DNA from 2 places in the Paenibacillus sp. 19GGS1-52 genome. Region 2 is predicted to be linked to the other one. Evidence: a T-box and tRNA genes for the amino acid it is inferred to sense, from the RefSeq annotation. Region 2 holds a T-box; the other holds one or more tRNA genes.
The links. The T-box of region 2 lies ahead of tyrS (tyrosine--tRNA ligase). A T-box ahead of a tRNA ligase gene usually reads a tRNA of that ligase, here a tRNA-Tyr.
Positions count from the first base shown of each region.

Region 1: it encodes a tRNA-Tyr, which carries the amino acid that the T-box ahead of tyrS (tyrosine--tRNA ligase) is inferred to sense. The anticodon was not compared.

Region 1 is NZ_CP059724.1:1,207,740-1,223,127, forward strand. Features, by position in the region: rRNA gene H1230_RS05585 (16S ribosomal RNA) at 7-1,564, shown strand; rRNA gene H1230_RS05590 (23S ribosomal RNA) at 1,920-4,849, shown strand; tRNA gene H1230_RS05595 (tRNA-Asn) at 4,916-4,991, shown strand; tRNA gene H1230_RS05600 (tRNA-Ser) at 4,997-5,089, shown strand; tRNA gene H1230_RS05605 (tRNA-Glu) at 5,108-5,182, shown strand; tRNA gene H1230_RS05610 (tRNA-Val) at 5,238-5,313, shown strand; tRNA gene H1230_RS05615 (tRNA-Met) at 5,347-5,423, shown strand; tRNA gene H1230_RS05620 (tRNA-Asp) at 5,428-5,505, shown strand; tRNA gene H1230_RS05625 (tRNA-Phe) at 5,521-5,596, shown strand; tRNA gene H1230_RS05630 (tRNA-Thr) at 5,616-5,691, shown strand; tRNA gene H1230_RS05635 (tRNA-Tyr) at 5,697-5,782, shown strand; tRNA gene H1230_RS05640 (tRNA-Trp) at 5,788-5,861, shown strand; tRNA gene H1230_RS05645 (tRNA-His) at 5,886-5,961, shown strand; tRNA gene H1230_RS05650 (tRNA-His) at 6,006-6,078, shown strand; tRNA gene H1230_RS05655 (tRNA-Gln) at 6,101-6,174, shown strand; tRNA gene H1230_RS05660 (tRNA-Gly) at 6,183-6,257, shown strand; tRNA gene H1230_RS05665 (tRNA-Cys) at 6,263-6,336, shown strand; tRNA gene H1230_RS05670 (tRNA-Leu) at 6,357-6,435, shown strand; purine riboswitch at 6,914-7,016, shown strand; gene allB (allantoinase AllB) at 7,134-8,546, shown strand; gene H1230_RS05680 (cysteine hydrolase family protein) at 8,599-9,159, shown strand; gene H1230_RS05685 (DUF1989 domain-containing protein) at 9,305-9,922, opposite strand; gene H1230_RS05690 (cyclase family protein) at 9,942-10,625, opposite strand; gene ade (adenine deaminase) at 10,758-12,572, opposite strand; gene H1230_RS05700 (EutN/CcmL family microcompartment protein) at 12,576-12,857, opposite strand; gene H1230_RS05705 (hypothetical protein) at 12,874-13,617, opposite strand; gene H1230_RS05710 (BMC domain-containing protein) at 13,632-13,913, opposite strand; gene H1230_RS05715 (BMC domain-containing protein) at 13,933-14,373, opposite strand; gene H1230_RS05720 (hypothetical protein) at 14,376-15,388, opposite strand, start outside.
Region 2 is NZ_CP059724.1:4,364,003-4,379,390, reverse strand. Features, by position in the region: partial or broken gene acsA (acetate--CoA ligase) at 1-903, shown strand, start outside; gene H1230_RS20415 (transglycosylase domain-containing protein) at 1,046-4,000, opposite strand; T-box leader at 4,141-4,401, shown strand; gene tyrS (tyrosine--tRNA ligase) at 4,464-5,717, shown strand; gene rpsD (30S ribosomal protein S4) at 5,883-6,482, opposite strand; gene H1230_RS20400 (sensor domain-containing diguanylate cyclase) at 6,882-8,864, shown strand; gene H1230_RS20395 (hypothetical protein) at 9,100-9,843, shown strand; gene H1230_RS20390 (aminopeptidase) at 9,939-11,054, shown strand; gene H1230_RS20385 (HPr family phosphocarrier protein) at 11,160-11,405, shown strand; gene H1230_RS20380 (Fpa/YlaN family protein) at 11,601-11,900, shown strand; gene cax (calcium/proton exchanger) at 11,990-13,060, opposite strand; gene H1230_RS20370 (Asp23/Gls24 family envelope stress response protein) at 13,215-13,580, shown strand; gene ftsW (putative lipid II flippase FtsW) at 13,703-14,947, opposite strand; gene H1230_RS20360 (YugN family protein) at 14,944-15,291, opposite strand.

The DNA.
Region 1 (15,388 bases), 3.2 Mb from region 2:
CAATACAAATTGGAGAGTTTGATCCTGGCTCAGGACGAACGCTGGCGGCATGCCTAATACATGCAAGTCGAGCGGAGTTTTGTTGAAAGCTTGCTTTCAACAGGATTTAGCGGCGGACGGGTGAGTAACACGTAGGCAACCTGCCCCATAGTCTGGGATAACTACCGGAAACGGTAGCTAATACCGGATAATTCCTTTTCCCACCTGGGAAGAGGATGAAAGACGGAGTAATCTGTCGCTGAGGGATGGGCCTGCGGCGCATTAGCTAGTTGGTGGGGTAACGGCTCACCAAGGCGACGATGCGTAGCCGACCTGAGAGGGTGAACGGCCACACTGGGACTGAGACACGGCCCAGACTCCTACGGGAGGCAGCAGTAGGGAATCTTCCGCAATGGGCGCAAGCCTGACGGAGCAATGCCGCGTGAGTGATGAAGGTTTTCGGATCGTAAAGCTCTGTTGCCAGGGAAGAACGTCTTATAGAGTAACTGCTATAAGAGTGACGGTACCTGAGAAGAAAGCCCCGGCTAACTACGTGCCAGCAGCCGCGGTAATACGTAGGGGGCAAGCGTTGTCCGGAATTATTGGGCGTAAAGCGCGCGCAGGCGGCTATTTAAGTCTGGTGTTTAAACCTTGGGCTCAACCTGAGGTCGCACTGGAAACTGGGTGGCTTGAGTACAGAAGAGGAAAGTGGAATTCCACGTGTAGCGGTGAAATGCGTAGATATGTGGAGGAACACCAGTGGCGAAGGCGACTTTCTGGGCTGTAACTGACGCTGAGGCGCGAAAGCGTGGGGAGCAAACAGGATTAGATACCCTGGTAGTCCACGCCGTAAACGATGAGTGCTAGGTGTTAGGGGTTTCGATACCCTTGGTGCCGAAGTTAACACAGTAAGCACTCCGCCTGGGGAGTACGGTCGCAAGACTGAAACTCAAAGGAATTGACGGGGACCCGCACAAGCAGTGGAGTATGTGGTTTAATTCGAAGCAACGCGAAGAACCTTACCAGGTCTTGACATCCCTCTGAATCCGCTAGAGATAGCGGCGGCCTTCGGGACAGAGGAGACAGGTGGTGCATGGTTGTCGTCAGCTCGTGTCGTGAGATGTTGGGTTAAGTCCCGCAACGAGCGCAACCCTTATGCTTAGTTGCCAGCACATTATGGTGGGCACTCTAAGCAGACTGCCGGTGACAAACCGGAGGAAGGTGGGGATGACGTCAAATCATCATGCCCCTTATGACCTGGGCTACACACGTACTACAATGGCCGGTACAAAGGGCTGCGAAACCGCGAGGTGGAGCGAATCCCAACAAAGCCGGTCTCAGTTCGGATTGCAGGCTGCAACTCGCCTGCATGAAGTCGGAATTGCTAGTAATCGCGGATCAGCATGCCGCGGTGAATACGTTCCCGGGTCTTGTACACACCGCCCGTCACACCACGAGAGTTTACAACACCCGAAGTCGGTGGGGTAACCCGCAAGGGAGCCAGCCGCCGAAGGTGGGGTAGATAATTGGGGTGAAGTCGTAACAAGGTAGCCGTATCGGAAGGTGCGGCTGGATCACCTCCTTTCTATGGAGAATCGTTTCCTGTAACGGAAACATTCGAACAGAAGCCGCAAGGCTTCTAGTGAACCCTTAGGGTTTGCACACACTCACTCGTTGCTCAGTTTTGAGAGTTGAAGCTCTCAATTTTGTTTTGTCTGTAAGGACGAACAAAACCTTGATCCTTGAAAACTGGATACCGAAACGAATTTGCGTTTTAGAACATTTTATCTGTCGCTTGTGTAAACGAGCGAAAGTGTATTATGGCTTAGCGAAGGTTTTCGATGGTGAAACGACTTTTGGCTTTGAATGATCTGCGAACGGAGTGATCCGGTAGCAACATTCAAAACAAGATGAGTGAACAAGCGAAACACTGGAGCATTGGTTAAGCTAATAAGAGCACACGGAGGATGCCTAGGCGCCAGGAGCCGACGAAGGACGTGGCGAACAACGAAACTGCCTCGGGGAGCTGTAAGCAAGCTTTGATCCGGGGGTGTCCGAATGGGGAAACCCAGCTGTGGTAATGCACAGTTACTCATACCTGAATACATAGGGTATGTAGAGGCAGACCAGGGGAACTGAAACATCTAAGTACCCTGAGGAAGAGAAAACAATAGTGATTCCGTCAGTAGCGGCGAGCGAACGCGGAACAGCCTAAACCTAAGAGCTTGCTCTTAGGGGTTGTGGGACGTCTCACATGGAGTTACAAAGGAATATGGTAGGCGAAGAGGTCTGGAAAGGCCCGCGATAGAGGTAAAAGCCCTGTAGCCTAAACTGTGTTCTCTCCGAGACGGATCCCGAGTAGTGCGGGGCACGTGAAACCCCGTATGAATCCAGCAGGACCATCTGCTAAGGCTAAATACTACCTGGCGACCGATAGTGAAACAGTACCGTGAGGGAAAGGTGAAAAGCACCCCGGAAGGGGAGTGAAATAGAACCTGAAACCGTGTGCTTACAAAAAGTCAGAGCCCGATCTATGGGTGATGGCGTGCCTTTTGTAGAATGAACCGGCGAGTTACGTTTACCATGCAAGGTTAAGGTGAGAAGCCGGAGCCGCAGCGAAAGCGAGTCTGAATAGGGCGATAGAGTATGGGGGCGTAGACCCGAAACCGTGTGATCTACCCCTGTCCAGGGTGAAGGTGCGGTAACACGCACTGGAGGCCCGAACCCACGCATGTTGAAAAATGCGGGGATGAGGTGGGGGTAGCGGAGAAATTCCAATCGAACTCGGAGATAGCTGGTTCTCCCCGAAATAGCTTTAGGGCTAGCCTCGGTATAAGAGTAGTGGAGGTAGAGCACTGATTGGGTGCGGGGCCCGCAAGGGTTACCAAGCTCAGTCAAACTCCGAATGCCATATACTTATTACCGGGAGTCAGACAGTGAGTGCTAAGATCCATTGTCGAAAGGGAAACAGCCCAGACCATCAGCTAAGGTCCCCAAGTGTGTGTTAAGTGGGAAAGGATGTGGAGTTGCACAGACAACCAGGATGTTGGCTTAGAAGCAGCCACCATTGAAAGAGTGCGTAATAGCTCACTGGTCGAGTGACTCTGCGCCGAAAATGTAACGGGGCTAAACACACCACCGAAGCTATGGCTAGATACATTGTATCTGGGGTAGGGGAGCGTTGTATATACGTTGAAGGTATACCGTGAGGAGTGCTGGAGCGTATACAAGTGAGAATGCCGGTATGAGTAACGAAAAGATCAGTGAGAATCTGATCCGCCGAAAGCCCAAGGTTTCCTGAGGAAGGCTCGTCCGCTCAGGGTAAGTCGGGACCTAAGGCGAGGCCGAAAGGCGTAGTCGAAGGACAACAGTTTGAAATTACTGTACCACCGTAATCCGCTATGAGCGATGGGGTGACGCAGGAGGGTAGTGACGCGGACTGATGGAAGTGTCCGTCTAAGCAGTGAGGCTGATGTGTAGGCAAATCCGCACATCGTTAAGGCTGGGCTGTGATGGGGAGCGAAAATTGTAGTAGCGAAGGTCATGATCTCACACTGCCAAGAAAAGCCTCTAGCCAGGAGAAGGTGCCCGTACCGCAAACCGACACAGGTAGGCGAGAAGAGAATTCTAAGGCGCGCGGAAGAACTCTCGTTAAGGAACTCGGCAAAATGACCTCGTAACTTCGGGAGAAGAGGTGCCTCGGTAGGGTGAATAGCCCGAGGGGGCCGCAGTGAAAAGGCCCAAGCGACTGTTTAGCAAAAACACAGGTCTGTGCGAAGCCGTAAGGCGAAGTATACGGGCTGACGCCTGCCCGGTGCTGGAAGGTTAAGGGGAGCGGTTAGGGGTTAAACCCGAAGCTGTGAACCGAAGCCCCAGTAAACGGCGGCCGTAACTATAACGGTCCTAAGGTAGCGAAATTCCTTGTCAGGTAAATTCTGACCCGCACGAATGGCGTAACGACTTGGGCGCTGTCTCAACGAGAGATCCGGTGAAATTTTAATACCTGTGAAGATGCAGGTTACCCGCGACAAGACGGAAAGACCCCATGGAGCTTTACTGCAGCTTGATATTGAATTTGGGTACGATCTGTACAGGATAGGTGGGAGCCAGAGAAGCAGGAGCGCAAGCTTCTGCAGAGGCGACGTTGGGATACCACCCTGATCGTATCTAGGTTCTAACCTAGTACCCTCATCGGGTACGGGGACCGTGTCAGGCGGGCAGTTTGACTGGGGCGGTCGCCTCCTAAAGAGTAACGGAGGCGTTCCAAGGTTCCCTCAGAATGGTTGGAAATCATTCGTAGAGTGCAAAGGCATAAGGGAGCTTGACTGCGAGACCTACAAGTCGAGCAGGGACGAAAGTCGGACTTAGTGATCCGGTGGTACCGCATGGAAGGGCCATCGCTCAACGGATAAAAGCTACCCTGGGGATAACAGGCTTATCTCCCCCAAGAGTCCACATCGACGGGGAGGTTTGGCACCTCGATGTCGGCTCATCGCATCCTGGGGCTGAAGTAGGTCCCAAGGGTTGGGCTGTTCGCCCATTAAAGCGGTACGCGAGCTGGGTTCAGAACGTCGTGAGACAGTTCGGTCCCTATCTGTCGTGGGCGCAGGAAATTTGAGAGGAGCTGTCCTTAGTACGAGAGGACCGGGATGGACGTACCGCTGGTGCATCAGTTGTTCCGCCAGGAGCATGGCTGAGTAGCTACGTACGGACGGGATAAGCGCTGAAAGCATCTAAGCGTGAAGCCCCCCTCGAGATGAGATTTCCCAATTAGTAAGACCCCTTGAAGACGACGAGGTAGATAGGTTGGAGGTGGAAGTGCAGCAATGCATGGAGCTGACCAATACTAATCGGTCGAGGGCTTATCCACAAACAAGCAAGAAACGCAGATTCGATTCGGATTCAGTTTTCAGGCGATTCAAGCCTGTATGAATTTTCCCTGATAGCTCAGTTGGTAGAGCACTCGACTGTTAATCGAGTTGTCACAGGTTCGAGCCCTGTTCGGGGAGCCACATATGGAGAGGTGTCCGAGTTTGGCCGAAGGAGCACGATTGGAAATCGTGTAGGCGCCACAAGCGTCTCGAGGGTTCGAATCCCTCTCTCTCCGCCATATATTTATTAAGACTAAGGCCCGTTGGTCAAGGGGTTAAGACACCTCCCTTTCACGGAGGTAACATGGGTTCGAATCCCATACGGGTCACCATTTTTCACTTGATTTTACTTCGTGAAATTTGGTATGATAACAATTGTTCTATTATGGAGGCTTAGCTCAGCTGGGAGAGCATCTGCCTTACAAGCAGAGGGTCGGGGGTTCGAACCCCTCAGCCTCCACCATATTATTACACAATCTAGCTGTATAGCTAATGACGCGGGGTGGAGCAGCCCGGTAGCTCGTCGGGCTCATAACCCGAAGGCCGCAGGTTCAAATCCTGCCCCCGCAACCAATTTGGAACCGTGGTGTAGTTGGCCTAACATGCCTGCCTGTCACGCAGGAGATCGCGGGTTCGAATCCCGTCGGTTCCGCCATTTTTAATTGTATATGGCTCGGTAGCTCAGTCGGTAGAGCAGAGGACTGAAAATCCTCGTGTCAGCGGTTCGATTCCGTTCCGAGCCACCATATTTTTACACAGCAATACGCCGGTGTAGCTCAACTGGTAGAGCAACTGACTTGTAATCAGTAGGTTGGGGGTTCAAGTCCTCTCGCCGGCACCATCCTTGGAGGATTAGCGAAGTGGCCAAACGCATCAGACTGTAAATCTGCTCACGTGAGTGTTCGGTGGTTCGAATCCATCATCCTCCACCAGTTTTAGGGGCATAGTTTAAGGGTAGAACAACGGTCTCCAAAACCGTTGGTGTGGGTTCAATTCCTGCTGCCCCTGCCAATACAATTTTTGAAGTTAAATATGGCGGTCGTGGCGAAGTGGTTAACGCACCGGATTGTGGTTCCGGCATTCGTGGGTTCGAGACCCATCGGTCGCCCCATTTTCTTTAAAATGAACTATTGGAGATTGATTAAGTATTGTATGGCGGTCGTGGCGAAGTGGTTAACGCACCGGATTGTGGTTCCGGCATTCGTGGGTTCGAGACCCATCGGTCGCCCTTTTTACTTTTAAATTTACATTGGGGTTTAGCCAAGCGGTAAGGCAACGGACTTTGACTCCGTCATCATAGGTTCGATTCCTATATCCCCAGCCATTTTTTTTGCGGACGTGGCTCAGCGGTAGAGCATCGCCTTGCCAAGGCGAGGGTCGCGGGTTCGATTCCCGTCGTCCGCTCCATTTGTGGCGCCATAGCCAAGCGGTAAGGCAAAGCTCTGCAAAAGCTTTATCCCCAGTTCGATTCTGGGTGGCGCCTCCAAGTTATTTTTATGTATATATGCCGGCGTGGCGGAATGGCAGACGCGCTCGACTCAAAATCGAGTGGGAGACCGTGGAGGTTCGAGTCCTCTCGCCGGTATCATGAAAAAGGTGTAAAAGATTTGCTTGTAAAAGCGATCTTTTACACCTTTTTCTCATTTCAGGCTTTTTGAGAAGCTCTATTTAGATAATTAATTGAAGGCGTGGAAGTGACTATTGTCGCTGCAGATCGATAAATATTTTAATGAATAAGTAATATCTCGTACATCAAAGTTGTTCTAGATTACAAAATTTCTAACTAAGCAGAAGAATTGGAAGCGAATTTTGTTGCTGCATCAATGATTTGTGTTCTGAATTAATATTTTAATAATAACTTAATAGAAGAGACCGCTCTCTCAATTAATGCTGCACGGAAAATTGAGTTATATTACATAACATCAATTTCGACTTTTCTTTGACAATACAGTTTTCAATATTGACGTTAGACCTTGAGATGGTATGATATAGGTATTGAAGGAGTTTTATCCTTTAGATTGTGTCAATAAACATTACATTAAACTTATTTACTCCCGAGTAAATGGGTTAACAAAATAGGCTCTTGTATAAGCTCATTGATTGGTTTGAGCGTTTCGACCAGGCGACCGTAAATTGCCCCAGGCTACAAGAGGTATAGGCTTGAGATTGCTGTTCACCGTGCAGAATTGTGCTTGGGAACGTATATTTCTATCGTATACCTTTTGTGACCCGGGGTTTTTTGTTGTGCTTAAAATTACAATATAAAAGAAGAGGTGTGTATCGATGAGTTATAAATTGATAATTAAGAATGCAAGTATTCCCCAAGGTGACAGACAGGTATTGACTGATATTCTGGTGGATAAAGGGATTATCGTTGGGTTTGCCAAAGATATTGACGCTGGGAATGCAGAGGTTATTGACGCTAAAGGAATGCTGGTGCTGCCGGGTGTTATTGACTCACATACACATTTTAATGACCCTGGATTTACTCATCGCGAAGACTTCGTTACTGGAACAAGCAGCGCAGCGGCGGGAGGAGTTACACTCATTATCGACATGCCTTGCTGTAGCGTGCCTTCGGTCCGTTCGGTAGATAATTTGCACAATAAGCTTAACGCCTTGGAAGGTAAGGGAGTTATCGACTATGCGATGTGGGGAGGAGTTACCGGCGAAGATGTGCGGAACGATGTTTTGAACATCGTTAAAGAGCAGGCGGCAGAGGGTGTCGTAGCCTTTAAGGTGTATATGACCCCGTCTGTTCCCACCTATCCGCGTGTAACTGACCCGGAAATGCTGGAAGCCTTCTATGCTGTGGCTGAAACAGGAATGCCGATCGGTATTCATGCCGAGAATTTTGCGATTTGTGATTTCTACACGAACAAGTTGAAAAAAGAAGGACGCATGGATTATCCCGCATGGGCGGAAGCACGTAAGATTTTGGCGGAAAAAGCTGCAATTCAGCTTGGTATAAGCTTCTCTGAGGAGTCAGGAGCCCGTCTGCATATTGTGCACATGAGTACTGCTGCAGGTAATGAACTGATTAAGGCAGCAAAGATTAAAGGGCTTAAAGTGACAGCGGAAACTTGCCCGCATTACTTGACGCTGAACGCTGTTGACTCGATGACTGAGTTCGAGGCATTTGCGAAGATTGCTCCTCCTTTGCGCCGTACAGAAGACAATGAAGCCTTGTGGCAAGGTCTGGTTGATGGAACCGTTGATTTCATGGCCACTGACCATGCACCTTATGAGATCGCCACTGAAAAGGATGCTCCAGGAATGGATGTCTGGACCTCTTTTCCAGGGATACCAGGTGTTGAAACATTGGTTCCAATCATGATCAGCGAAGGCTTTAATAAAGGCAGATTAAGCCTTTCACGGCTGGTAGAGGTGCTGTGCACCAATCCGGCAGTTCATTATGGTCTGTACCCCAAAAAAGGGGCTATCGAAATTGGAGCAGACGCCGATTTTACAATCGTAGATTTGGAGAAGGAATGGACGCTTGATAAGGACAAAATGCACTGTAAACCGAAATATACTCCTTTTCACGGCATGAAGCTTAAAGGTAAAGTTGACAAGACGATTGTCAGAGGCACGTTGGTTTATGATGATGAACTGGGTGTGGTAGGTAAACCTGGATACGGTGAGTTCGTGAAACGCCAGACCATTAGTGAACTTCCGCGCTTGTTAAAATATTAAGCAGATCTTGCTGGAACATTAATGAGATACACTTGAGAGGAACGTGACTGCTATGGGCAAACACGCCGTAGTTATTATTGATATGTTAAATGATTTTATCAGCCCGGAAGGTGCACTCTGTTGCCCAAATGGCGAGAAGATTGTGCCGGCGCTGCAGGAATTAATCGAATTCAGCCGTGAGAATGATATCCAGATCATCTTTGTACAGGAAGCTCATCGAAAGAACGATGCGGATTTCAGAGTAAGACCGATTCATGCGATCAAAGGAACCTGGGGTTCCGACTTCATACCGAGTCTGACTCCGCAGATCGACAAAGGCGATTATATTGTGCAAAAAAGACGACATAGCGCCTTTAGCTACACGGATATGGACCTATTCCTTCGTGAAGAGGGCATTGATACTGTAGTAGTTACTGGCGTATGGACAAATGTATGCGTCCGGTCTACAGCATCAGACGCGATGTATCATACGTATAAGGTGATGTGTATCAGCGACTGCTGCGCTTCAAAGGATGAAGATATGCATGTATCTGGCCTGCGGGATATCGGTATATTTGGAGAAGTCCTAACACTTGAGGAATATAAAGCAAGGAACACTGTTGTGAGAGGCTAAGGAATTCAGATTGCGTATGAGGGTTTAGAGAAAGCTCCTGTGGCGACGGATTATCCCGGCGGTGCAGGAGCTTTTTCCTAATTATAAGAAAGTTGCCAATTGTTCATATAGCTTAACGCCGACGGAACGTGCTACAATACCCGAGTTATACGGGCTTTGATTCTGTGATCTGCATTTTGAGCGCGGTTACGTTGTAGGCATTAACAGGCGCGAGGTCCTGTGAACAGGAGGAGAGGGCTACGATCACATCTGTGAGGGCAAGCAAGGCGACATAATCACCCGGCTTGGACAAAGGTTCTTCAATCACATAATCCAAGTTCTCGTCGAGGGAGTTATTCATGAACCAGTTGATGGGGTCAGGGATTTCTTTATGGCCAAGCTGGTATTTACCGAGCGCTTTTTGTAAATTGTCATGACAGTTGGGATGCTCCTCCAATCCAAAATCAACCTTATAGCGATAATAGTCGCAGGCTGGAAAAAAGAAGTCATGCCGACCAACGGTATCTTTGGTCATCTGCATAAGGGGTCTGCGGTAATTGCTGTAAAGGCCGTCACCTTCTTTGAGTCTGATGCTGCTGAGCGACGATCTCATATGAACTGGCGACACATGCTCCTCTGGATTCTCCGCATTAAAGCAGACAAAATCACCTACCTGCTTGCCTTCCACATCTATGATATAGAGCGTCTGCCCTTTGCGTACCCGCGCACTTCTTCCTTCATACGCAGGTACGATGATTTCCTCAACTACAATTTCGTTTCTCACTGTTATTCACCCAATTTCTTTATTCTATGAACACGGCCACAGCTCGGATAGGGGAACCAGTGCCTTTGCGGATTTTGAGCGGAAGCCCAAAATACAGAAAGCGTTTCTGCGCTATTTTATCGAGGTTGCATAAATTTTCGGTATTGGTCATTGCGTATTCCCGACAGATTAAATGTCCAGAGAAACGTGGATCATTCGGATTATCGATGGAAGGGGCATCTACGCCGATATTTACGATACCTTGCTTGGCTAACCATTCCGCTGCCTCATAATCTAATCCTGTGTAGCGGGTCAACCATTCCTCTGTCCCGTAAGCGCGGTTATAATGACCGGTGTACAGCAGCACGATATCCCCTTTGTCGAGATGGAGATAACCTTTTTGTAAGGCCTGTTCCAGATCCTGGCGGGTAATGTAGCTATCCGGCGAGATATGGGAGACATCCAAACAGATGGCCGGTCCATAAAAATATTCCAGCGGCATTTCATCGATCGTCTGTCCCTGTGGATCATATTCGTAGATGGCATCGCTATGGGTGGGACCGTGCTCATTAATGAGCAGATTATTGGTAGCAAATTCGAAGCCGAGTTTGTGTTTACTCTCTGCATGACTCATATTGGGGAAGATCATGGTCTTCTGATGCGGAGGGAAGACCGGCATCCCCTGATAGATTTCCTGTGAGAGATCTACAACCTGAATGCCCATTTCGTCACCTCTTAAAAGTTTTATGGAGCGCTGCTACCTGAGAATCTTCGCAATAAAACTACTTCGGAAGCATAGGCTTAGTTTTGATAGCAAAAGCTTCCTAGATCGCAAAACTAGTTCAGTAACCTAGCCTTAAGCGAGTGTTGGCAGCACGGTGAAGGCATCGGCATCAATCAGGCCGATATCGGTTATTTTCCACGCCGGGCTGGTGACTAGTGAGAGGAAAGAAAGATGCATAAATGGTACATGCAGGCTGCATCCTAGCTCCTCACGGGCTAGCTGATGCAGCTCGGTAATCCGACTGCTCATCTGCTTGCCTGTCAGTTCGTCAGTCATTAGCCCACCAATGCGCAGCGGCAGATCCCCTACAACTTTGCCCCCTGCAATCATGGCGATGCCTCCGTCCATGGCAATAACCCGATTCACGGCGGTTACCATATCTGCATAGTTAGTGCCTGTGACAATGATGTTATGCGTATCATGGGCTACGCTCTCGGCGATCGCTCCTACTTTAAGCGTCATACCGCGAACAAAGGTTTTACCGATCTTGCCGCTGCGTCCATGACGTTCGACTACGAGCAGGGGAAGAAGGTCGTCTGCGACCGAAGGCAAGACGACATTATCCTTGACGGAAGCGATATAGATTCCGGCTCCGGTCAGGTTTTGATCTGGAATAACCTCGATGGTCCGGATCTGAACGGTGTTATGAGCGCCTTCAGCAGAAATTTGCAGGTCCTCCAGTTTGACGGGTTTACGCTTAACGGAATTTTTGACAGAAGCGGGATAAATATAGGAGGGGATATCCCGGGTGAGCTCGCCGTTCTCGGCGATTTTGACTCCGCTTATATAGACTTGAGCGATCTTCATCTGGGTTAAATCGCTGATTACGGCGATATCGGCTTTTTTACCTGGGGCGAGCAGGCCGATATCATCGAAGCCAAAATGTGTAGCCGGGTTAATGGTGACCATTTGGATGGCCTCTACTGGATCTATACCTACGGCAATGGTTCTGCGGACAATATCATTCATATGCCCGTATTTCAGCAGATCCTCAGGAACCATATCATCGGAGACGAGGATGGCTCGTCGTGAATCCATTCCCTCCTCAGTAATGGCCCGGATGCATTCAGCCATATTGCGCTGGGAAGAGCCTTCGCGCATAAATACACTGACCCCGTAACGCAGCTTCTCCATCATTTCTTCCTTCGTCGTTGTCTCATGGCAGGAGACATGGCCACCTCCACATATGATATGGGCGGCAAGCTCGCGGCCAAATAAGCCGGGGGCGTTGCCTTCAATGCTTTTGCCAATAGCTTTGGCGTAAGAAACAGAGGCAAGCAGATCATCAATAAGATAGGGGGCATTGCGGTATACCGGATGAACATTGCTGAAGCCCTGCAGTTCTCCGATTCCCTGTACATGATCATCATTCAGCAGTTCCTGCATATCCTTCGAGCTAATATCAGCACCAGCAGTTTCTAGACCAGGCACATCCGGCGTGAGACAGGGTACGGTGAAAAGAACACGGTTCGGTAAGGTTTTGGCTTCCTCGATCATCGCTTTCATTCCCGGCACTCCCAGAACATTGCCTATTTCATGCGGATCTGCTACTAATGTTGTGGTTCCCGTTGGAATGGATAATTTGGAAAATTCGGTTACAGTAAGCATCGCGCTTTCGAAATGCATATGTGAATCAATAAAGCCCGGACTTATGAATTTGCCGCGCATCTCTTCAATGACGGTAGAGGGACCAATCAGCTTATCCGCTTGGCCTACAAGTAGAATGCGATCCCCTTTTATAGCTACATCGCCTTCGTAAATTTCCCGGGTAACTACATTAATGATATAGCCGCCTTTAAGTACAAGGTCGGCGTGAACAGTGTCGGAGAGCAGCACATCAATCATCCGCCGCCGCTGAATCGCATCTTTGATATCTGTCGTTAGCATATGTTATGAACCTCCCGCCTTGGCGCAATCCACGCTGTCTACAATACCGACAATAGCGGCATCTATAGGGGCATTCGGATGTAACGTCGCTCGTGAAGCCACGCTGCCGACTACGAAGATGATCGTTTCGCCAATTCCGGCTCCCACCGTATCGACCGCAACGATCGTTGCTCCAGAAGGTGTATTGTCCGGGTGAATCGGCTGAACGATCAGTAGTTTGGCACCAACCAGAGTCTCATCCTTTCTAGTTGCAACGACGTATCCGATAATTAGTCCCAGCTGCATGTGATTGTCACCTCTTCTATTTAAATTGAAGCTCTATTCTATATTCTCTGGCCATATCTGCGGCAAGCGGAGTGATTACGGCATGTCTGCTCAATACAATGATTGTTCTATCCAGCTTCCGTGCTGAGCGGATATCCTCGGCGGTTAGTATCTGTTTCTTGAGTGGTGCTTCCGCAGAGGACAGCCAGTTCCCCACTTTATCCGGTTCTAGCAGCTTAATGCCGAAGCCTTCTATTGTACTAACCATAGCCAACATCTGCTCTTTCAAAAGCGGACTGGCCTGCGAGAGACCCTGCTCACCCCAACGATAATGATCTGGTTCTGCCCCTAGCGTTAAAGCGGCGACCGGTTTTCCTGCACAAAGAGCCAATACTATTAATTGTACGAATGGATGTCCGGTATCCAATTGAGTTAGACGGGACAACAGGGATAGTGAAAGTACGGGTATGAATAGGGCATCTGCTTCGGAGGGAGAGGGGGGCAGGGAGTTGGCGGGAAGTATAATATCGTCAACTCCGGACTGCGCTACTATCTCTTCGAGGGCCATTGTGTTGAACAGATTCTCCTCTACCCATATCCGTAATCTAACGTTGCTTGCCCCCAGCTTCCGAATAGCCGCGAACCCATCCTCCATACCGATAAAATGATTGGCCAGCAGTGTTAAGACTCGGGGATAGTCTTTATTTAACTCTGCTGCTCTGGAGCCGTAAGACATCTCCAGTAGGATATTTGCAGCAACCGTGCTATGCCGGCTGTCCATGGTGACTATTGTTCCTATTCAATGCCTTTGGATAACAAGGCCCGTTCAACTTCACTATGTGGTCTTGGGATGACATGTACCGAAACCAGTTCTCCGACCCGTTTGGCTGCTGCTGCCCCTGCATCGGTTGCTGCCTTTACAGCACCTACATCCCCACGAACCATAACTGTTACGAGACCAAAGCCGATTTTTTCATAACCGCAGATTTCTACGTTTGCCGCTTTCACCATTGCATCCGCAGCTTCAATTGCCCCTACAAGACCTTTTGTTTCGATTAATCCCAGTGATTCTCCCATTATAAAAACCTCCATCAATTTAGTTTGGTTTGTCGTCTGAATCGGTTGATTCGGTTGAATCTGTAGGGCCAGGTGAAGCTGGTAAAGTATCCGACTTCAGCTTGTTAGTCTTTGTGAGCGGGTCAGTAGCAGAGGAGATAGTAACAGATGCGGGAGCGGCGTTTTCTTTTTCCAGTAAATATTTCGACAATATCTTGTGAGTCACATCCTCGTGAGCTTTTGCGATGACATGGGCAGAGATTACCTTGCCGACTCGTTGTGCTTCTGCCTTTCCAGCCTCAACGGAGGCGTTGACTGCAGCAACATCCCCGCTTAGATGAATAGTCACACCCAATGAACCGCCAACACCGATAACCTTCTCTACGGCCACTAGTCGCACATCTGCTGCCTTAAGTGCAGCATCTGCTGCTGAAACGGCGGTTGTGAACCCAAGAGTCTCAATTAATCCCAGCGCTTGCATGTTCAGTCCTCCCTCATCATGGTCTTAAGCTCTGCCTCTACAGCTGTTATCTGAGCAGAAGTTCCGGTTATTGTTACATAGCTGTGCTCCGCCCTAATTTTCAGTTCAGGATGGGGACAACGGTAGAGCAGTTGCTGTACCAGTCCGATGCTGTTCCAGCGTGAAGCGGCATCTACAACCGCAATGGATTCTTGCTGCCCTGCCCCCAAATGTTGGCGGAGGAGCGGGGTGGGGCTCAGGCTGACGAACAACTGCACTCTGCGAGTAGAAGCGACCTGTAAAAGATCAACTATTTCCTTCAGCTTGATGGCTACTTTGTGAAAATGATTGCTGAACAGCTTAAGCTCGAAACGAGGATCAGCTTCTCCCCAGTAAATCTCGGCTTCCAGCGTAGGGTCATCTGCTAGAATCTTCTCTGCAGCAAATAGCTGTCCCGGATGGCAGGATCGTGTACTGATGACACCAGCTGCACTGTAATTTCGGCTGGTGATTCCCAGTAGAGGACGAAGCGCGGTAGAGATATCCGGGAAGAGCCAGGCGTCCATATCCCTCGCAGTTGAGAGACGGAAAGGCTCAGAGGTCTCAGGTGTATGGAGTTGAGCCTTTATGTGTGAATTTCCAGGTGAACTAACCTCCACATTCTTGTGCGATAAGGTGCGCAGAAGCAGTGGAGATAAACAATGCTCGACAAAATGTTGAGTATGGAGTGCTCCACTAGTGGAGCTAATGGTGCCGCCAGAGTGGGTAGAAAGAGTATTGCTACCGCTGCCAATGGAGTTGCCCAAGCTACTGGAATTGCCAGAGTTGTTGGAAAGGTTGGAGCTGCTGGAGCTTGATGCAGCAGCACCGGCAATTAGGGCCAGCCGTTTGGCAGCTTGTTCCTTCTGGTAATTAGTCCTCTTGACTGGCGGCTGTGGCTTGCTATAATCCTCCGGATGGGCGGGAGTGACACCGGAAAAAGGAATAGCATGGTTTCTTTGCAATACCTCTGAAACAACATTTCTCATAAAATCGG
Region 2 (15,388 bases):
TGGTGTGACCAATGTAGTTAGAGGCGGGCGCTTTAGTCCGCAGGACTGGTATAAGACGATTAAGCGCAATGCAGTGACTGTATGGTATAGTGCTCCGACTGCATTCCGCATGTTAATGGGGGCAGGGGAGAGCAGCCTGCAGGGAACTGATTTGAGCAGTCTGCGCCACGTGCTGTCTGTGGGTGAACCGCTTAACCCTGAAGTAGTACGTTGGGGAGAAAAAGTATATCACCAGCGTATCCATGATACGTGGTGGATGACGGAGACTGGCGCACAGCTGATCTGCAATTATCCAGGGATGGACATCAAACCGGGCTCTATGGGTCGTCCGTTGCCTGGTATCCAAGCTGCAATTCTGGATGATCGCGGCAATGTTCTGCCACCCTATTCGATGGGCAATCTGGCAATCCAAACGCCATGGCCTTCTATGATGAGTACCATTTGGAACAACCCGGCAAAGTATGAGGAATACTTTCGTATTCCCGGCTGGTATATTTCTGGTGATTCAGCCTATATGGATGAAGAGGGGTATTTCTGGTTCCAAGGAAGAATCGATGATGTCATCAATTCTTCTGGTGAGCGTATCGGTCCCTTTGAGGTAGAGAGCAAGCTGGTGGAGCACCCAGCTGTAGCTGAGGCTGGTGTAATTGGTAAACCCGATGCTATTCGGGGGGAGATTATCAAGGCCTTCATATCTTTGCGGGAGGGGTATCTTCCAACGGTAGCATTAAAAGAAGAAATCGCTGCTTTTGTCAAAGCGGGACTATCAGCGCATGCAGCCCCCGAGAGATCGAATTCAAGGATAAGTTGCCCAAGACCCGTTCAGGCAAAATTATGCGCCGGGTGCTGAAGGCATGGGAGCTGCATCTTCCAGCTGGAGATTTATCGACTATAGAGGATTAGCGCGACGAAATATCAATAAGACGTAATAGAACGAAAACAAAACCCAGCAAGTCTCCAAACGGGAGACTTGCTGGGTTTTGATCTTGCTAGTATTGAAACGAGTATAGAGATCTTAGACTAATTGAAAAATCTATTTTGCTTATTAATGTTTTTCTGCAGTATTACCTGCAGAATTTGTTGTGGCCTGTGCATTTCCACCATTCGTAGTCGTATCCGTAGTTCCAGCAGGCGGCACTATGATCATTCCAGGATCATCTGGAATTCCTCCGGGAAGGATCTCAGTTCCAGGTGTTGGTGTTGTCTCAGGCAGCACTTCTGGGCTTGGTGTAACCTCCGGTGTCGGCGTAGCCCCGCCAGCTACACTGCCCGAAGCCGTCTCATGACCGGCCACATCCACGGCAGTTACATAAAATGTAGCATTGACACTAGAAGGAGTTCCAGGTTGGAATACCAAAGTCTCACCTGCCATAAGAACAGCCTGTTTCTGGAAAGCTCCACCGTTTAAGGAACGGTATAATCTGTAACCCACAACATCCGATGAGCCGCTTGGCGTGAAGCTGATTACAGCTTTACCAGTGCTATAGGAGACTCTGACATTACGCGGTGCTGTTGGGGCTGTGCCATCATCCACACGTGGATCAACCTCAGTAGGATAATCTGTCTTCGCATCAGCTGGCATATAATATGCTATCGGTTCATGCTCTTTCATAGCAGGGAAGGCGGCCATCAGTTCTTTGACCAGATCCTGAATCGGCTTTTCGCGCTTGACCACAATCTGTTCCTTCAGGAAATCCTCGGGCGTTCCATCCAGCGGGATATAATTGACGCCATTATAAGTAATATATTTAGCTTTGGAGATGCCGTCATCACTTTCTGTGGGTACATATTTCACATTAAAAAGGTCTGTGGTAAATTTGTCGGTCAGTGCAGTAGGAAGCTTGCCGCTGTAGGCGGAAACTGTCTTTTTGACGATGCCTTCAGGCTGTGGAAATTTCTTCGTCACAAAGATCTGTGGTTGTTTATTAATAACTGCATTCATAACCTTGGTCCATAAAGTCTGAGCCTGATGTTTCTGAGTATCTCCCTGAAGGGTATTGATCTGTTCCTTATAACCTACCCACATTCCAAGTGTAACGTCCGGAGTATAGCCCATAAACCAGACGTCTCCATAGTTCTGGGTTGAGCCAGTTTTGCCGACGATTGGAACATCGTTGAAATGTTTATATTTGCTTTTGACTACACTGGCGGTACCTTCCGTAATTACGGTTCGCAGCATGTCAGTCATCAGAAAAGCGGTCTGCTTGGAGAATACCTGTTCAGGGTTCACCTTATGTTGGTACACGATCTTTCCTTCCGAATCCACGATCTTCTCAATCATATAGGCATCATTAAATGCGCCCTGATTGCCAATTGCAGAGTAGGCATTAGTTAATTCTTCGACAGATACGCCGTAACGTAGTCCACCGATAACTCCTGTCTGCGCGTTGTAATCATCATCCGTAATCGTTGTAATCCCCAGCTTTTTGGCAAAGGCCCAAGAATTATCTATCCCAACCTTGTCATTAAACAGCTTAAGTGCTGGCAAATTTAATGATTTGTTAAGCGCATAACGTGCGGTGACCAGACCCTGATAGCGATTGTTGGCATTTTTCGGGATGTGGAAGCCTTTGGTACCATCCTTCAGAATAATAGGTGCATCATCCAGAATGCCAGCAGGCTGGATTAGGCCCGCGTCAAGGGCAGGTAAATAGGCAGCAATTGGCTTCATGGTAGAGCCGGGCTGACGGACCATTTGCGTTGCGTAGTTCATCTGCTCAATTTTAAAGTCGCGGCCTTCGATCATCCCGAGGATTGCCCCGGTTTTGTTGTCGATCATAATGCCAGCTGTCTGTTCCTTGCCTCTGGCTTTGCTGTCTTTTGTAAAGTTATTACTGTCTTCCGAGATGCTATGCATGGCACTGTAAACTTTCTTGTCAATTGTGGTGTAGACCCGGTAACCACCAGTCATTAACTGCTGCCGTGCCTCCTCTAGACGAGCTGCACTATCATCAGTACCAACCGTAACAGCGGCAGTACTATCTGTACTGACGGCACTAGCAGTGCCTGTCACATCTGCCTTCCCGTTGTTCAGGGTCAGAAGAATTTCGGCTGCTTTGCGTTCTGTTTCCAGCATCAGGTAAGGATAGGTAGCATAAGCCTTCTTCGTATACGGTGCCAGAGAGCTCTTGATATCGAAAGCGAGAGCCTCGTCATATTGGGAGGTAGTGATTTTATTCTCCTCCAGCATCCGGCGAAGTACAAGATGCTGCCGTTCCAAGGCCCTGTTGAATGCCGTTTCATTGAACTCGCCCAGTCCGTTGAAGGCGGAATAAGCGGATGGCAGCTGAGGTAGACCTGCTAAATACGCAGCTTGGGCTATATTCAGTTTGTCCAGATTATCCTGACCGAATATTCCTTTGGATGCTGCTTTAATCCCAAATAAGTTGTAGCCGTTAGAGCCATTACCAAAGGGAACCTTGTTCAGATATGCTGTTAGAATTTCTTGCTTGGATAAGAAGCGTTCAAGTCTCAGTGATAATAAAATCTCCTTCACTTTGCGGTCTTCTGTCCGGTCCAGACTAAGGAATACACGTCTTGCGAGTTGTTGGGTAAGCGTACTGCCCCCAGTCTGAACGGACTCGTTCAGCAGCTTTTGCTTGACGGCACGTAAGGTACCCTTGAAATCTACGCCATTGTGCTCATAGAAATTATTGTCCTCTATTGCAAGAACTGCATCAATGATAAGCTGGGGGATATTGTTGTATTCAATGAGCCTGCGGTCTTCTTCGGTACGGAGCTGGCCGATAGGGCTTCCATCACGGAAATAAGCGAATCCAGTGATAGAGTTCTGGCTAATTTGTTGTTGAATGAATTGCTCGGAGCGGACAGGGTCTTCTTTCACTATAGAAGTGACGTAACCTGCCACAGCGCCACTGGCAAACAGAATGCCCAGTATGCCAAGAATAAACATCCACTTGACTACGGAGCCGAACCTGCGGAACCAGGATCTACGGGGTGGATGCTTTTTTACAGTTTTCTTTTTGATCTCCTCAACCATCGACGATAATCCTCCTTTTAACGGAATTATTATAGCACAATTTGGCGATTTTGAATGCGCTTATACTTGAGAGCAATTTTTCCGCAAGGATTTGACTTTTGAAATGTGCTTGTGATATAAATAGATTCAATTGGATATCAAAAAAAGCGCAGAAAGACATCAGTAGAAGGCAAGCTTTGTATTTTCAGAGAGTCGGTGGGTGGTGTGAACCGATAACAAGCCCCTTTGAATTACAGTCTGGAGCTGTCTGGAGGAACAACAAGCATATTTTGCCTGTTAAGTAGTCTGGGACCGGGTGCAATCCCGTTATATGTAATGAAGTGAAAGTCCTTTGCAGTGTTAACCTACATAGCAGGGATTTTAATTAGGGTGGTACCGCGAGTCTATTTCTCGTCCCTTGGGATGAGAAATAGACTCTTTTTGTCGTGGTGGCACAGTTAGAACTTAGAGGAGGAACATAAGTATGAAATGGGAAGAATTATCGGACGTTCAACAGCAGGAAGTAGAGCATCAGCTGGAAGTCATATCTCGTGGTGTCGTGGAGATTGTTCCGGAAGAAGAACTGAAACGCAAAGTCATCAAATCTGTGGTTACGGGTGTACCCCTTAATGTAAAGCTGGGGCTTGATCCATCAGCGCCGGATATCCATGTCGGTCATACAGTTGTTATGCATAAATTACGCCAGTTTCAAGAGCTGGGACATCAAGTGCAGCTTATTATTGGAGATTTCACCGGACGAATCGGAGATCCTACAGGCAAGTCGGAAACGCGCAAGCAATTGACGGAAGAAGATGTACAGCGTAATGCCGAAACCTACAAGAAGCAGATCTACAAGATATTAGACCCGAATAAAACAAAAGTGTTTTACAACTCGGAATGGCTTAGCCCGATGACCTTTGCTGAAGTTGTGACGTTGTCCGCTAAAGTAACAGTGGCACGTATGATGGAGCGTGATGATTTCACTAAACGTTTTCAAGGTGGTCTGCCGATCAGTATCCATGAGTTTTTCTATCCGCTGATGCAAGGAATGGATTCTGTTGCCTTGAAGAGTGACGTGGAGCTTGGAGGAACGGATCAAAAATTTAATCTGCTGATGGGGCGTACGCTGCAGAAGGAATATGGTGTGGATACTCAAGCTACGATTATGACACCTTTGCTTGAAGGTCTTGACGGCGTACAGAAGATGAGCAAGAGCCTGGGTAACTATATTGGTATCGATGAAGAGCCGAACGAAATCTACGGCAAAGCGATGTCGGTACCTGATGAACTGATGCTTAAGTACTATGAGTTGGCCACTGATATCAGCAATCGTGAGCTTGTGGTTCTGAAAGAGGCGTTGCAAGAGGGCGTAACGCATCCGAGAGATGCTAAAATGCAATTGGCTCACACATTTGTACGCATGTATCATGGTGTTCCTGCGGCAGATGCTGCACAGCAGCATTTCGTCACTGTGTTCCAGCAGCGTGCGCTGCCGGATGATATCGAGATCTTTGCAGTTCCTGCCGCAGAGTTGGAAGATGGCACGATCAAACTTGTTAAACTGCTCACTCTGCTTGGATTTGCGGGCTCCAATGGGGAGGCCAAACGCAGTATTCAGCAGGGTTCAGTTAAGCTGAACGAGGTGAAACTGGAGGACCCTAATGCGGACTTGACGCCACAGGAGGGCGATATCTTGCAAGTAGGTAAACGGAAATTCGCTAAGCTAACGTTGTCATAAGGCGTTAATCTTATAATTAGGAATTATAAAACAGCAAGTCTCCGGTACAGTGGGACTTGCTGTTTAGCATTTTCAGCCTGTTGTTTGCCTAAAGGCTATTAATATCAACAAAAAAAGCCCCCGGAAAATCCGGGGGCTTTGATCATACTCGCTATAAGCGAGATATTAACGGTTGTAGAATTCGACGATTTGTTTTTCATCGATGTCTTGGGACAGCTCGGAACGTTCTGGCAAACGGATATATTTGCCTTCGAATGATCCATCAGCATATTCCAAGTAAGCTGGAAGGTGTGAACGGTTTTCAAGAGCTTCTTTGATTGAACCCATAGCGCGGCTTCTTTCGCGAAGTCCGATAACGTCGCCCAAGCTTACACGGTAAGAAGCGATGTCGACTTTTTTGCCGTTAACAGTTACGTGACCGTGGGATACTAACTGACGTGAACCAGCACGGGAGTTAGCAAAACCAAGACGGTAAACGAGGTTATCCAAGCGGCTTTCAAGCAAGAACATAAAGTTTTCGCCGGCAATACCTTGGATCTTTTGTGCTTTAGTGAAAAGAGTCTTAAACTGCTTTTCGCCCAAACCGTACATGTGACGCAATTTTTGTTTTTCCATAAGCTGCATTCCGTAGTTACTTACTTTTCTGCGTTGGTTAGCTCCGTGTTGTCCTGGTGGAAAAGGGCGTTTAAGATCTTTTCCTGTACCGCTAAGGGAAATACCTAGACGGCGGCTGAGTTTGAATTTCGGTCCTGTGTAACGTGCCATATTATAATAGACTCCTTTTTAATTGTAATTTCAATTGAATTAGGCTCTATTGTGCCGCTTTTCGTATCCGTGAATAGCAATTAAATGCTCTCACACTGTCAGGAAAGTTCAGCCGCTGTCCTGATAGTAACGAATTGCGTGAGGGTGACACAACGTTACGCCATGTAAGACTGGTTACAGTCTTGTTCAACAATAAATATTATATGAAAACAACAGTCAATGTCAAGCGTATCTTATAAGAGTTTTTGTAAAACTTTGTCGTTAGTTCTTAGGACCTAAAAAAAATCCCGGAAATGAGGAAAATATAATGCATTACGGGAGGAAAGAGAGTAAAATATAGCTAATTAGATGTTATCGGAAAATGAGATTTTAATTTTAGATGCAAAGGGGATCCTCTTTATGTCAGAACAGGAAGCATACGGTCCTAAGGACAGTCGTATGCTGTTAAAGACCACGATGCAATCAGACGGAGACTTTGATGATCCCGCCGCGTGGCTCAGGGAAACGGACATTGTATCCTATGATTTCCCTTATGCAGCCAATCTGATTGCAGATAGCTTCATCGAATGGCTGGGAGAACTTACTGCTCTTCCGTTTGCGAAGACTTGGGAGTGGTGTGTTCTCGACGCTGAAGGTAGATGGATAGACAACATAAAAGAGAGGCAAGAGCAGTGGCGACCGCAATGGGAAGAGGTAGCAGCTGTAAGTGTGATCTCTGGCAGAATGCATACAATTCAGTTCTCAGTCGAGGGGCGAGATGTGAATTTCTTTACAATACCTATGCTTACGCGCAACCACGGGGAGATATTTACTTTGCTTGGGTGTGCGATGCCTACAGAACAATATGAGCAGGGCGGAAAGCATACCGCTGAAGCCATGGCACTGCATTTCCAAACGTGCTTTTACCGTAGGTTTGAGCATGTGTTTGTATCTGATCTTGCAAATGTTCATTTACATGCAGAGCGGGAGAGCAACCGCCGTTCACTATTATTCCAGATCGTCCAGAGGATGCATGACAATATAGATGTGAATGCCGTGTTAACAGAGGTTATAGATAGTATTTCTGCGATGTATCCTGGTGCTCGCTTGGAACTGTTTATGTCGCAGGATCATCGCAGTCCTAATCCGCAGGTTAAACCACTTCCGTTACTTTGGACAAAAAACGATGTGCGCGCTAGGGCTTTTAAGGATGGCAGGGTTGCAATAGAAACAAGCATGGAGGACAGTCACGTCGTTGAGATTGGCCTTCCACTTAGTGGAAAACAGGGAGTTTATGGTGTATTCCATATGGTCATGGATAATCCGGTCTTCTCAGACACGGATTTGCAGTTTCTCTCCATGGTAGCTGATACGGCTGGTACAGCCTTTGAGAATGCAAAGCTGTATGAGCGCTCCAACCAGCTAATCCGCGAGTTGCGCATGAGCAATGAACTAACGCAACGACTGAACAAGAGCTTGCGCTTGGGGGAGGTTTTTCAGTTCGCTTTTGAAGAGCTGCTGGAAATGTTTGAGGCCGACTATTGCTGCATTGTACATATGAATGAAGAAAAAGGCGGCCTTGAGGTGATTGCTTGTAACCATCCCCCCTTACTCCACGAGATATTAAAGAATGGACAAGGACTGGGTGGAAAGGTGTATGCCACAGGGGAACCCCTAATATTATCAGACTATATAAATAATAATGCGACGGTTTCACGGTTAATGGATTCTACAGAGTCGCAGTCGCTAATTGCTACACCATTAAGCGTGGGTGGAGAAGTGCGAGGAGCGATTATGCTTGCCCACCGAGACGCTCATTACTTTTCTTATGACAATTACAGACTCCTACAAGCCATGGCAGGACATATTGGACTTGCCGTTGGAAATGCGCGGTTACATGCGGAAGTACGGCGTCTCGCGAACCGAGACACACTGACCGGTCTATATGCCCGTCATTATCTGGACGAAATGATTAAGGAGAGACAAAGTACAGATTTCTGTGGTTCCTTGATAGTAGTTGATATCGACCAGTTCAAAGCTGTAAATGATACCTACGGCCATCAAAAGGGCGATAAGATCTTAAAACAGGTCAGTGAGATTGTGAAATCATCCATTCGTCAAGGGGATATTGCCGCCAGGTGGGGCGGTGAGGAATTGGCTGTATATTTGCCACAGCTTGGCGTACAACAGTCTGTACTAGTCGCTGAACGGATTCGCGAACGGGTGATGAGGGAGACAGAACCACAGGTCACAGTATCCTGCGGAATTGCTGAATGGAGCTGGACGGATGAGCGCGTAAGTGTAGAGTCGCTGTTCTACCGAGCAGATATGGCGCTGTATGAAGCAAAGAACAATGGGCGCAACCTGGTTATAGTTGACAATAAGACAATTAAATCATTTTGAGGAATCCCCTGGGTGATCCTGAGGGTTCTTTTTTTTTTTGAAACTATAATCAGTATAAGTCCCGGCTCAAGGGATAACCTATAGTAGGTTATTTAATCAGTCCGGGAAAGGCATGAGGTTAATGAGCGAGATGTTATTCTATAAAAGGTGTATATTTGTAATCATAATGTTTAATTGCGTGGTTTGCAGTGGTTGCAGCGCAATTAAAGACAAGCCAGCTAAGGAAGATTTGGCCTTGGCGCTATCTGGTGTTGCAGGAAGCGATGCGCTTACCTTTGAAGGAGCAGCCACGCTGCTGCGCGGAGGGAAGTCCGTTCCGGAAGCAACGCTTTATTATGGAGGTAAAGTCGAAAATCACAATAAGGTAAGTTTATATACGCTTCTGCCGGATAAGAGTCCATCCCTACCTGCAGCCACTGGCGATATTAAAGAACTTGCGAAGAGTCCGACAGTGGCATTGTCCTATTATAGCCAGTTGGAGAAACAAGAAGGCAAATGGAAGCTTTTGTCGGCCGCCCCCTCGTCTGGAGAGGATAACCCTCTGCCTGCCCTCAACCCGCTGCACCAGCTTGAAGAGCTGGAGGTAATGGATAAGGTGGTGACTGAAGAAATGGGTGCTGCAAGAGGTACGAGGGTGCTGCGAATTGAACTGACCCCTGCACAGGCGCGAGATCAGCTGTCTACCGATCTGGAACGAGCGATGATGGACCTGCGTCCTGTTCTCAAGGATCAGAACCAGAAGACGACTGAGAAGGAACTGAAAGTCAATGAGGCTTTATTGACCTTGTGGGAGAAGAAGAACAGTGAGCTTCAAAAGAAGCTTGAGCAAGCCGAAATATCAGCAGTGTACCATGTGACTGTTGACACGAAACGTAATCTGCCCAAACGGCTCAGTTGGAAAAGAACGGTGAATTATAGCGGAGGAAAAACTGACACCGAGACCTATGTGATGCAGGTTGATTTCTATGGTTACCGTTGATGTTTCTTGTTAAGTTTGCACAATATTTTGTGCGCTAGCGTGTTACAATAGAAAGGCATTTTATTTACGCAAATGAGGAAGGAAGAGAAAGAAGAATGATGGATCCCCGAATTCAGAAGCTTGCGAAGAACCTTGTAAGCTACTCTGTAAACGTTCAACCTGGCGAGAATGTGCTCGTCGAAATGATTGGCAGTGAAAGAGATTTAATTAAAGCGGTGGTGGAGGAGATCGGCAAAGCTGGCGGTCATGCTTTTGTACAATTGACAGACCGGACAGTCCTGCGCAGCATGCTGAAATATGCAACACGCGAAAGTCTTCAGACATGGGCGGAAATAGACTTAAACCGTATGAAGCAAATGGATGGTTATATTGGTATTCGTGCAGGGGAGAATGTAAATGATCTCTCCGATATCCCGGAAGAGAACATGAAGTTGTATAATTCCCTTTACTCGCACCCTGTACATAGTGAGCAGCGCGTCAAGCATACCAAATGGGTTGTGTTGCGTTATCCCAACGCAAGTATGGCACAACTTGCCAATGTTAGTACGGAAGCCTTTGAGGACTTTTACTTCCAGGTATGCAATCTGGATTATGCCAAGATGGACAGAGCCCAGGACGCGTTGGCAGATCTCATGAGACGTACAGATAAGGTACACATTTCCGGGCCAGGTACAGATATTACTTTCTCCATTAAGGGAATTGGCGCCGAGAAATGCTCCGGGCAGAAGAACATTCCGGATGGAGAGGTCTACAGTGCGCCTATCCGCGATTCTGTGAACGGAACCATTAGCTATAATGCCGCAACCCTGTACAATGGTATAACCTTTGAAAATGTAAAATTCACCTTTGAGAACGGTACAATAGTTGATGCTTCCAGCAACGACACTGTGCGGCTGAATGATATCCTAGATTCGGATGACGGTGCCCGTCATATCGGCGAGTTTGCGATTGGCTTTAATCCTTACATCCTGCACCCGATGAAGGATATACTATTCGATGAGAAAATCGCTGGCAGCTTGCATTTTACGCCAGGTCAGGCTTATGAAGAGACTGATAATGGCAACCGTTCTTCGATTCACTGGGATCTGGTGCTGATTCAACGTCCGGAATATGGTGGCGGAGAAATCTATTTTGATGATATCCTGATCCGTAAGGATGGCTTATTTGTAGTTCCTGAATTAGCAGGTCTGAACCCCGAAAACCTGAAATAAAATGTAAAGATAAGAAAACTCCTTGCGTGAGTAAGCGGATTCAATGTATCATGGAATTGATTACAAATGACTTAAGTTTCATAATCAAGTTGCGGAGGGATTCATATGTCCAGTAACAATGCGGCAATCGTGGATATTGCTCAAACGGCAAGCCAGTTCAATTCATCTATCGTTCTTCAAGCGGAAAACAAGTACATTGATGTTAAGAGTATTCTCGGTTTGTTCACTACATTGGTATCAAGCCAGAGCTACGAGCTTCATGTTCATGGAGCAGATGCTGAAGAAGCTAAGAAGGCAATGAGTGAAGTATTTGCGAAACATGGCTTAAACTTTACAGTAGTAGCAGAGTAATTATTTGTTTCTAAAAAGCGTCCTGCCGGTTTGCGGCGGGGCGTTTTTTAAAATATAATAAATTATAAGGGTTCATAATATATATGAAAGTAAAAGCTTTTGCAAACTGAATTGTTGTATTGATATGCAATTTCGACTAATATTAAATAAACTAGCAATAGCAGCTGAAACTTTTGGACATGGGGGGGAAAATCTATGAATTCATCAGATTTGCAGGAACAAATCAATCTACGAGCGATCACTCTTCTACAAGAAGATGCCGATAAAATTGAGAAGCTTATCGAAGTGCAGATGGAGAATTTGGCAACACGGTACTGCCCTCTCTATGAGGAAGTACTGGATACCCAAATGTATGGTTTCTCCAGACAAGTCGATTTTGCAGTTAGAGTTGGATTAGTACAAGAGCTGACTGGGAAAATGGTGCTGAGTAAACTGGAGCGCAATTTGTCGGTACTTTATGAAGCACTGAATAACAAGGCGAATGCGAATTCATAGTATTATTTGCACGGTTTAATTTATGTTATAAAAAAGCGCACATGAGGACAGGTGGGTCGCTCATGTGCGCTTTTTGCTGTGTTTAAGTACTATACAAGATAAAAGGAGACCCCGAGAATCAGATAGACAGTCAGTAGTAGCAGCCCCTCGTACCAGTTGGTTGCCCCATCTTGTATAATCGACTTGGCAATGAATACGGAGACTGCAATAGCGACAATCTCAATCGTCGTAAATACGATATCCATTGTAGTTCCCATAAAATAACTGACGAAGATTAGCACAGGCGCTACGAATAAGGCAATTTGCAGGCTGCTGCCAACGGCGATTTCCACTGCGGCCCCAATCTTGTTCTTCATAGCCAGCATAATCGCCGCGCTATGTTCAGCTGCGTTGCCGATGATGGCTACAAGGAATGCACCTACGAACAGCTCGCTGAAGCCAAAGCGTTCAGTCAATGTCTCCAATGTGCCAACAAGCCATTCACTAACAAAGGCTACCATAACGGTTGCTATCACCAGATAGAGGATGGATCTTTTCATGGACCAGGCAGGAGCATGTTCGTTCGGCAATTCTTCTTCATTGTCCTCCGTGACGTCCCCCAAGTATTTCTTGTGTGTAATCATAGAGAAAACGAGCCAGGCAATATAGGAAGCAATAAGCAGTCCGGCTACGATGAGACTTAACACATCTGTATCTTTCTCAGTAATCGAATGGGTATTGAAGAACATGGCAGGCACGAACAGGGCAATTACAGCGACGATCATCAGTGAGCCGTTGAGTCCGGCGAGTGTAACGTTGAAATTCTGCACCTTGTACTTCATGCCGCCAGCGAATATACTAAGGCCCAGAACAAGCAGCAGATTACCGATGATGGAGCCGGTGAGACTAGCCTTGACCATATCGAATAGTCCTTCCTTTACCAGGAAGAAGGCAATGATCAGCTCCGCAGCGTTGCCGAAGGTGGCATTAAGAAAGCCGCCTAATCTCTGCCCAGCATAATGGGCTACGCTTTCTGTTGCCCGGCCTAGAAAGCCAGCTACGAAGACGACAGAGACCGCAGACAATACGAATTGAAGCGTATGGTCCCAATTCGCAAAATGTCCAATGGCGCTAAGGACAAAGGTAATGACCAGCAGGGCCGGAGAAATCCATTTTTTCAATGTGTTGCACACTCCAGTCTATTTATGTAAGTTGATTTCATAATCAATATACCCAAATTGTTCCTAAGTGTAAACGGAATTGAGAGAAAGTCATTTGCTTTTTAGCCTGTTTTGGAATTACAATAATTAATAATGAGTGTGAGGGGGATATGGCATGGCAGAACAACTTCAACTAGAAATGGGAAATATACGAATTTCAAATGACGTCGTCTCTAAAATTGCCGGATTGGCTGCCTTGGAGACTCCAGGAATTGCAGCCATGTCTGGCGGCTTATCGGAAGGCTGGGCGAAGCGCCTGAGTGGTAAGAATGTGCAGAAGGGTGTTACCGTTGAAGTAGGGCAGCTGGAAGCAGCCGTGGATTTGCGTATTATAGTTCTTTATGAAACACCGATTCACGAGGTGTGCCGGATGCTTCAACAAAACGTACGCGAAGCTGTGGAAAGCATGACAGGACTTCACATTGTTGAAGTGAATGTTAAGGTTGAAGGCGTTGCCTTCAAGAATGATGAAATTTCTTAATTAGTAATATAATTTGTTCACATTATAAGAATAACAACAAAAAAAGAGTGTCCTCAAATCCATACATGGATTGAGGACACTTTTTGCTTCTTAATATGCAACTATGGATCGTATTGCCGAACTCACCGTGCCCGTACTTGTCTGACTGTTGTTACGGATTTAGTTACTTCCTGTTTGGCCGGGCGGTTGGTCTCTCTTGAAATGCTTAACATAATGCCCATAGACAACATGCTGACTAGCAGCGAAGAGCCTCCATAGCTGATGAATGGCAGGGTCACACCGGTTAGAGGAATGGTTTTGGTCACACCACCGATGTTAACGAAGGCTTGAATAGCGATAAGTCCCATTACACCAATCCCAACAAGCGTACCGAAGGGGTCGGTGCATCTTAGCGCGATGAGAATACCTCTCCAGATAAAGTACAGATACAGCAGCAAGAAGATCGTGGTCCCTACAAAACCAAGTTCTTCACCGATTACGGCGAAGATAAAGTCGGTGTAAGGGTAAGGCAGATAGTAGAGCTTCTGCACACTCTGTCCAAAGCCGGAACCCTTAATTCCTCCCTCTCCCAGAGCGGTCAAGGATTGGATAATATTAAACCCACTGCCTGAAGCATCCTGATAAGGATTCAAGAAGGCATCGAAACGTTCTTGTTTGTAGTCCTGGTTAGCAATAACTTTCTCCGAGACAGGCGAAAGGGAGTCGATAGCTCCTTTGGCTCCCAATACGAGTGCCGCACCCAGTACTAGCAGAGCAACAGAAGCCAGAATGTGCTTCATACTGGCGCCGCCAGCATAAATCACCAGCCCACTGGTGGCTACGAGAATCAGACATGAGCCTAAATCCGGCTGCATCATGATCAGTCCGGCTACAATACCGACTATAACCATTACGGGTATATAACCTGTGCGGAAATCTCTCAGCCGTTCACCCTTTTTGGTGATGAGTGCGGCCAGATATAAGATAATTGATATTTTGGCCAGTTCAGTCGGCTGTATTCCCATGCCCCCAATACTTAACCAACTCTTGGCACCGTTAATTCGATCGGTAGAAGCTACGAACAATAGAAGGACTAGAGTAATAATAAAGATAGGTGCATACCATTTCTTGAATTTGCTGTAATGAATATTCATTACTGTAAACATAACGATGCTTCCCAGCACGACCCAGATAATCTGGCGCTTCATAAAATAAAAAGGGTCATAGCTGAATTTCTTGCTGGCCAAGGTCAGACTGGAGCTGGCACTGAAGACCATAACCAGACCGAAGCCAACAAGCAGCAAGGTCAGAATAAGCAATTGGAAATCGGGCGTTCCTCTTTTGGGCAGGCTGACATTTTTTTTCGTCGTTCCCTTCCCGTTACTCAAACCTCCAACAGCTGCTTCAGCTGAAGAATCCGCTGAGCTGCGATGTCCATAATAGGTTGAGGCACAGGAGACTCATACTCTAGACCGTGTGGATAGGTTGCTTTCCCTAAGTAAACGGCTTCAATCGCAAGCACGGCATCCGACTTCTCCAATTTACCTTCGACAGCGCGTGTATTAAAGCGCAGAAAATAGTCGCCGCCATTCTGCTGATCTTCAATCTTGCAATCGTAAGTGGCGCGATAGTACTCCCATTGCCAGCGAACGAAACCAGCTTTGGCGGCACTTTCATCCAAATAGAAAAGATCGCTTGTTAATCCTACGAGGCCCGTGTTCTCAAAAATCATAGCGCACATATCCCCCTCATGAAGTATAATGATTCATTCATTATCCGAATTAAGATGTTCTATCTCATGATAGTATGTTTCCAAAGGGAGCGCAAGG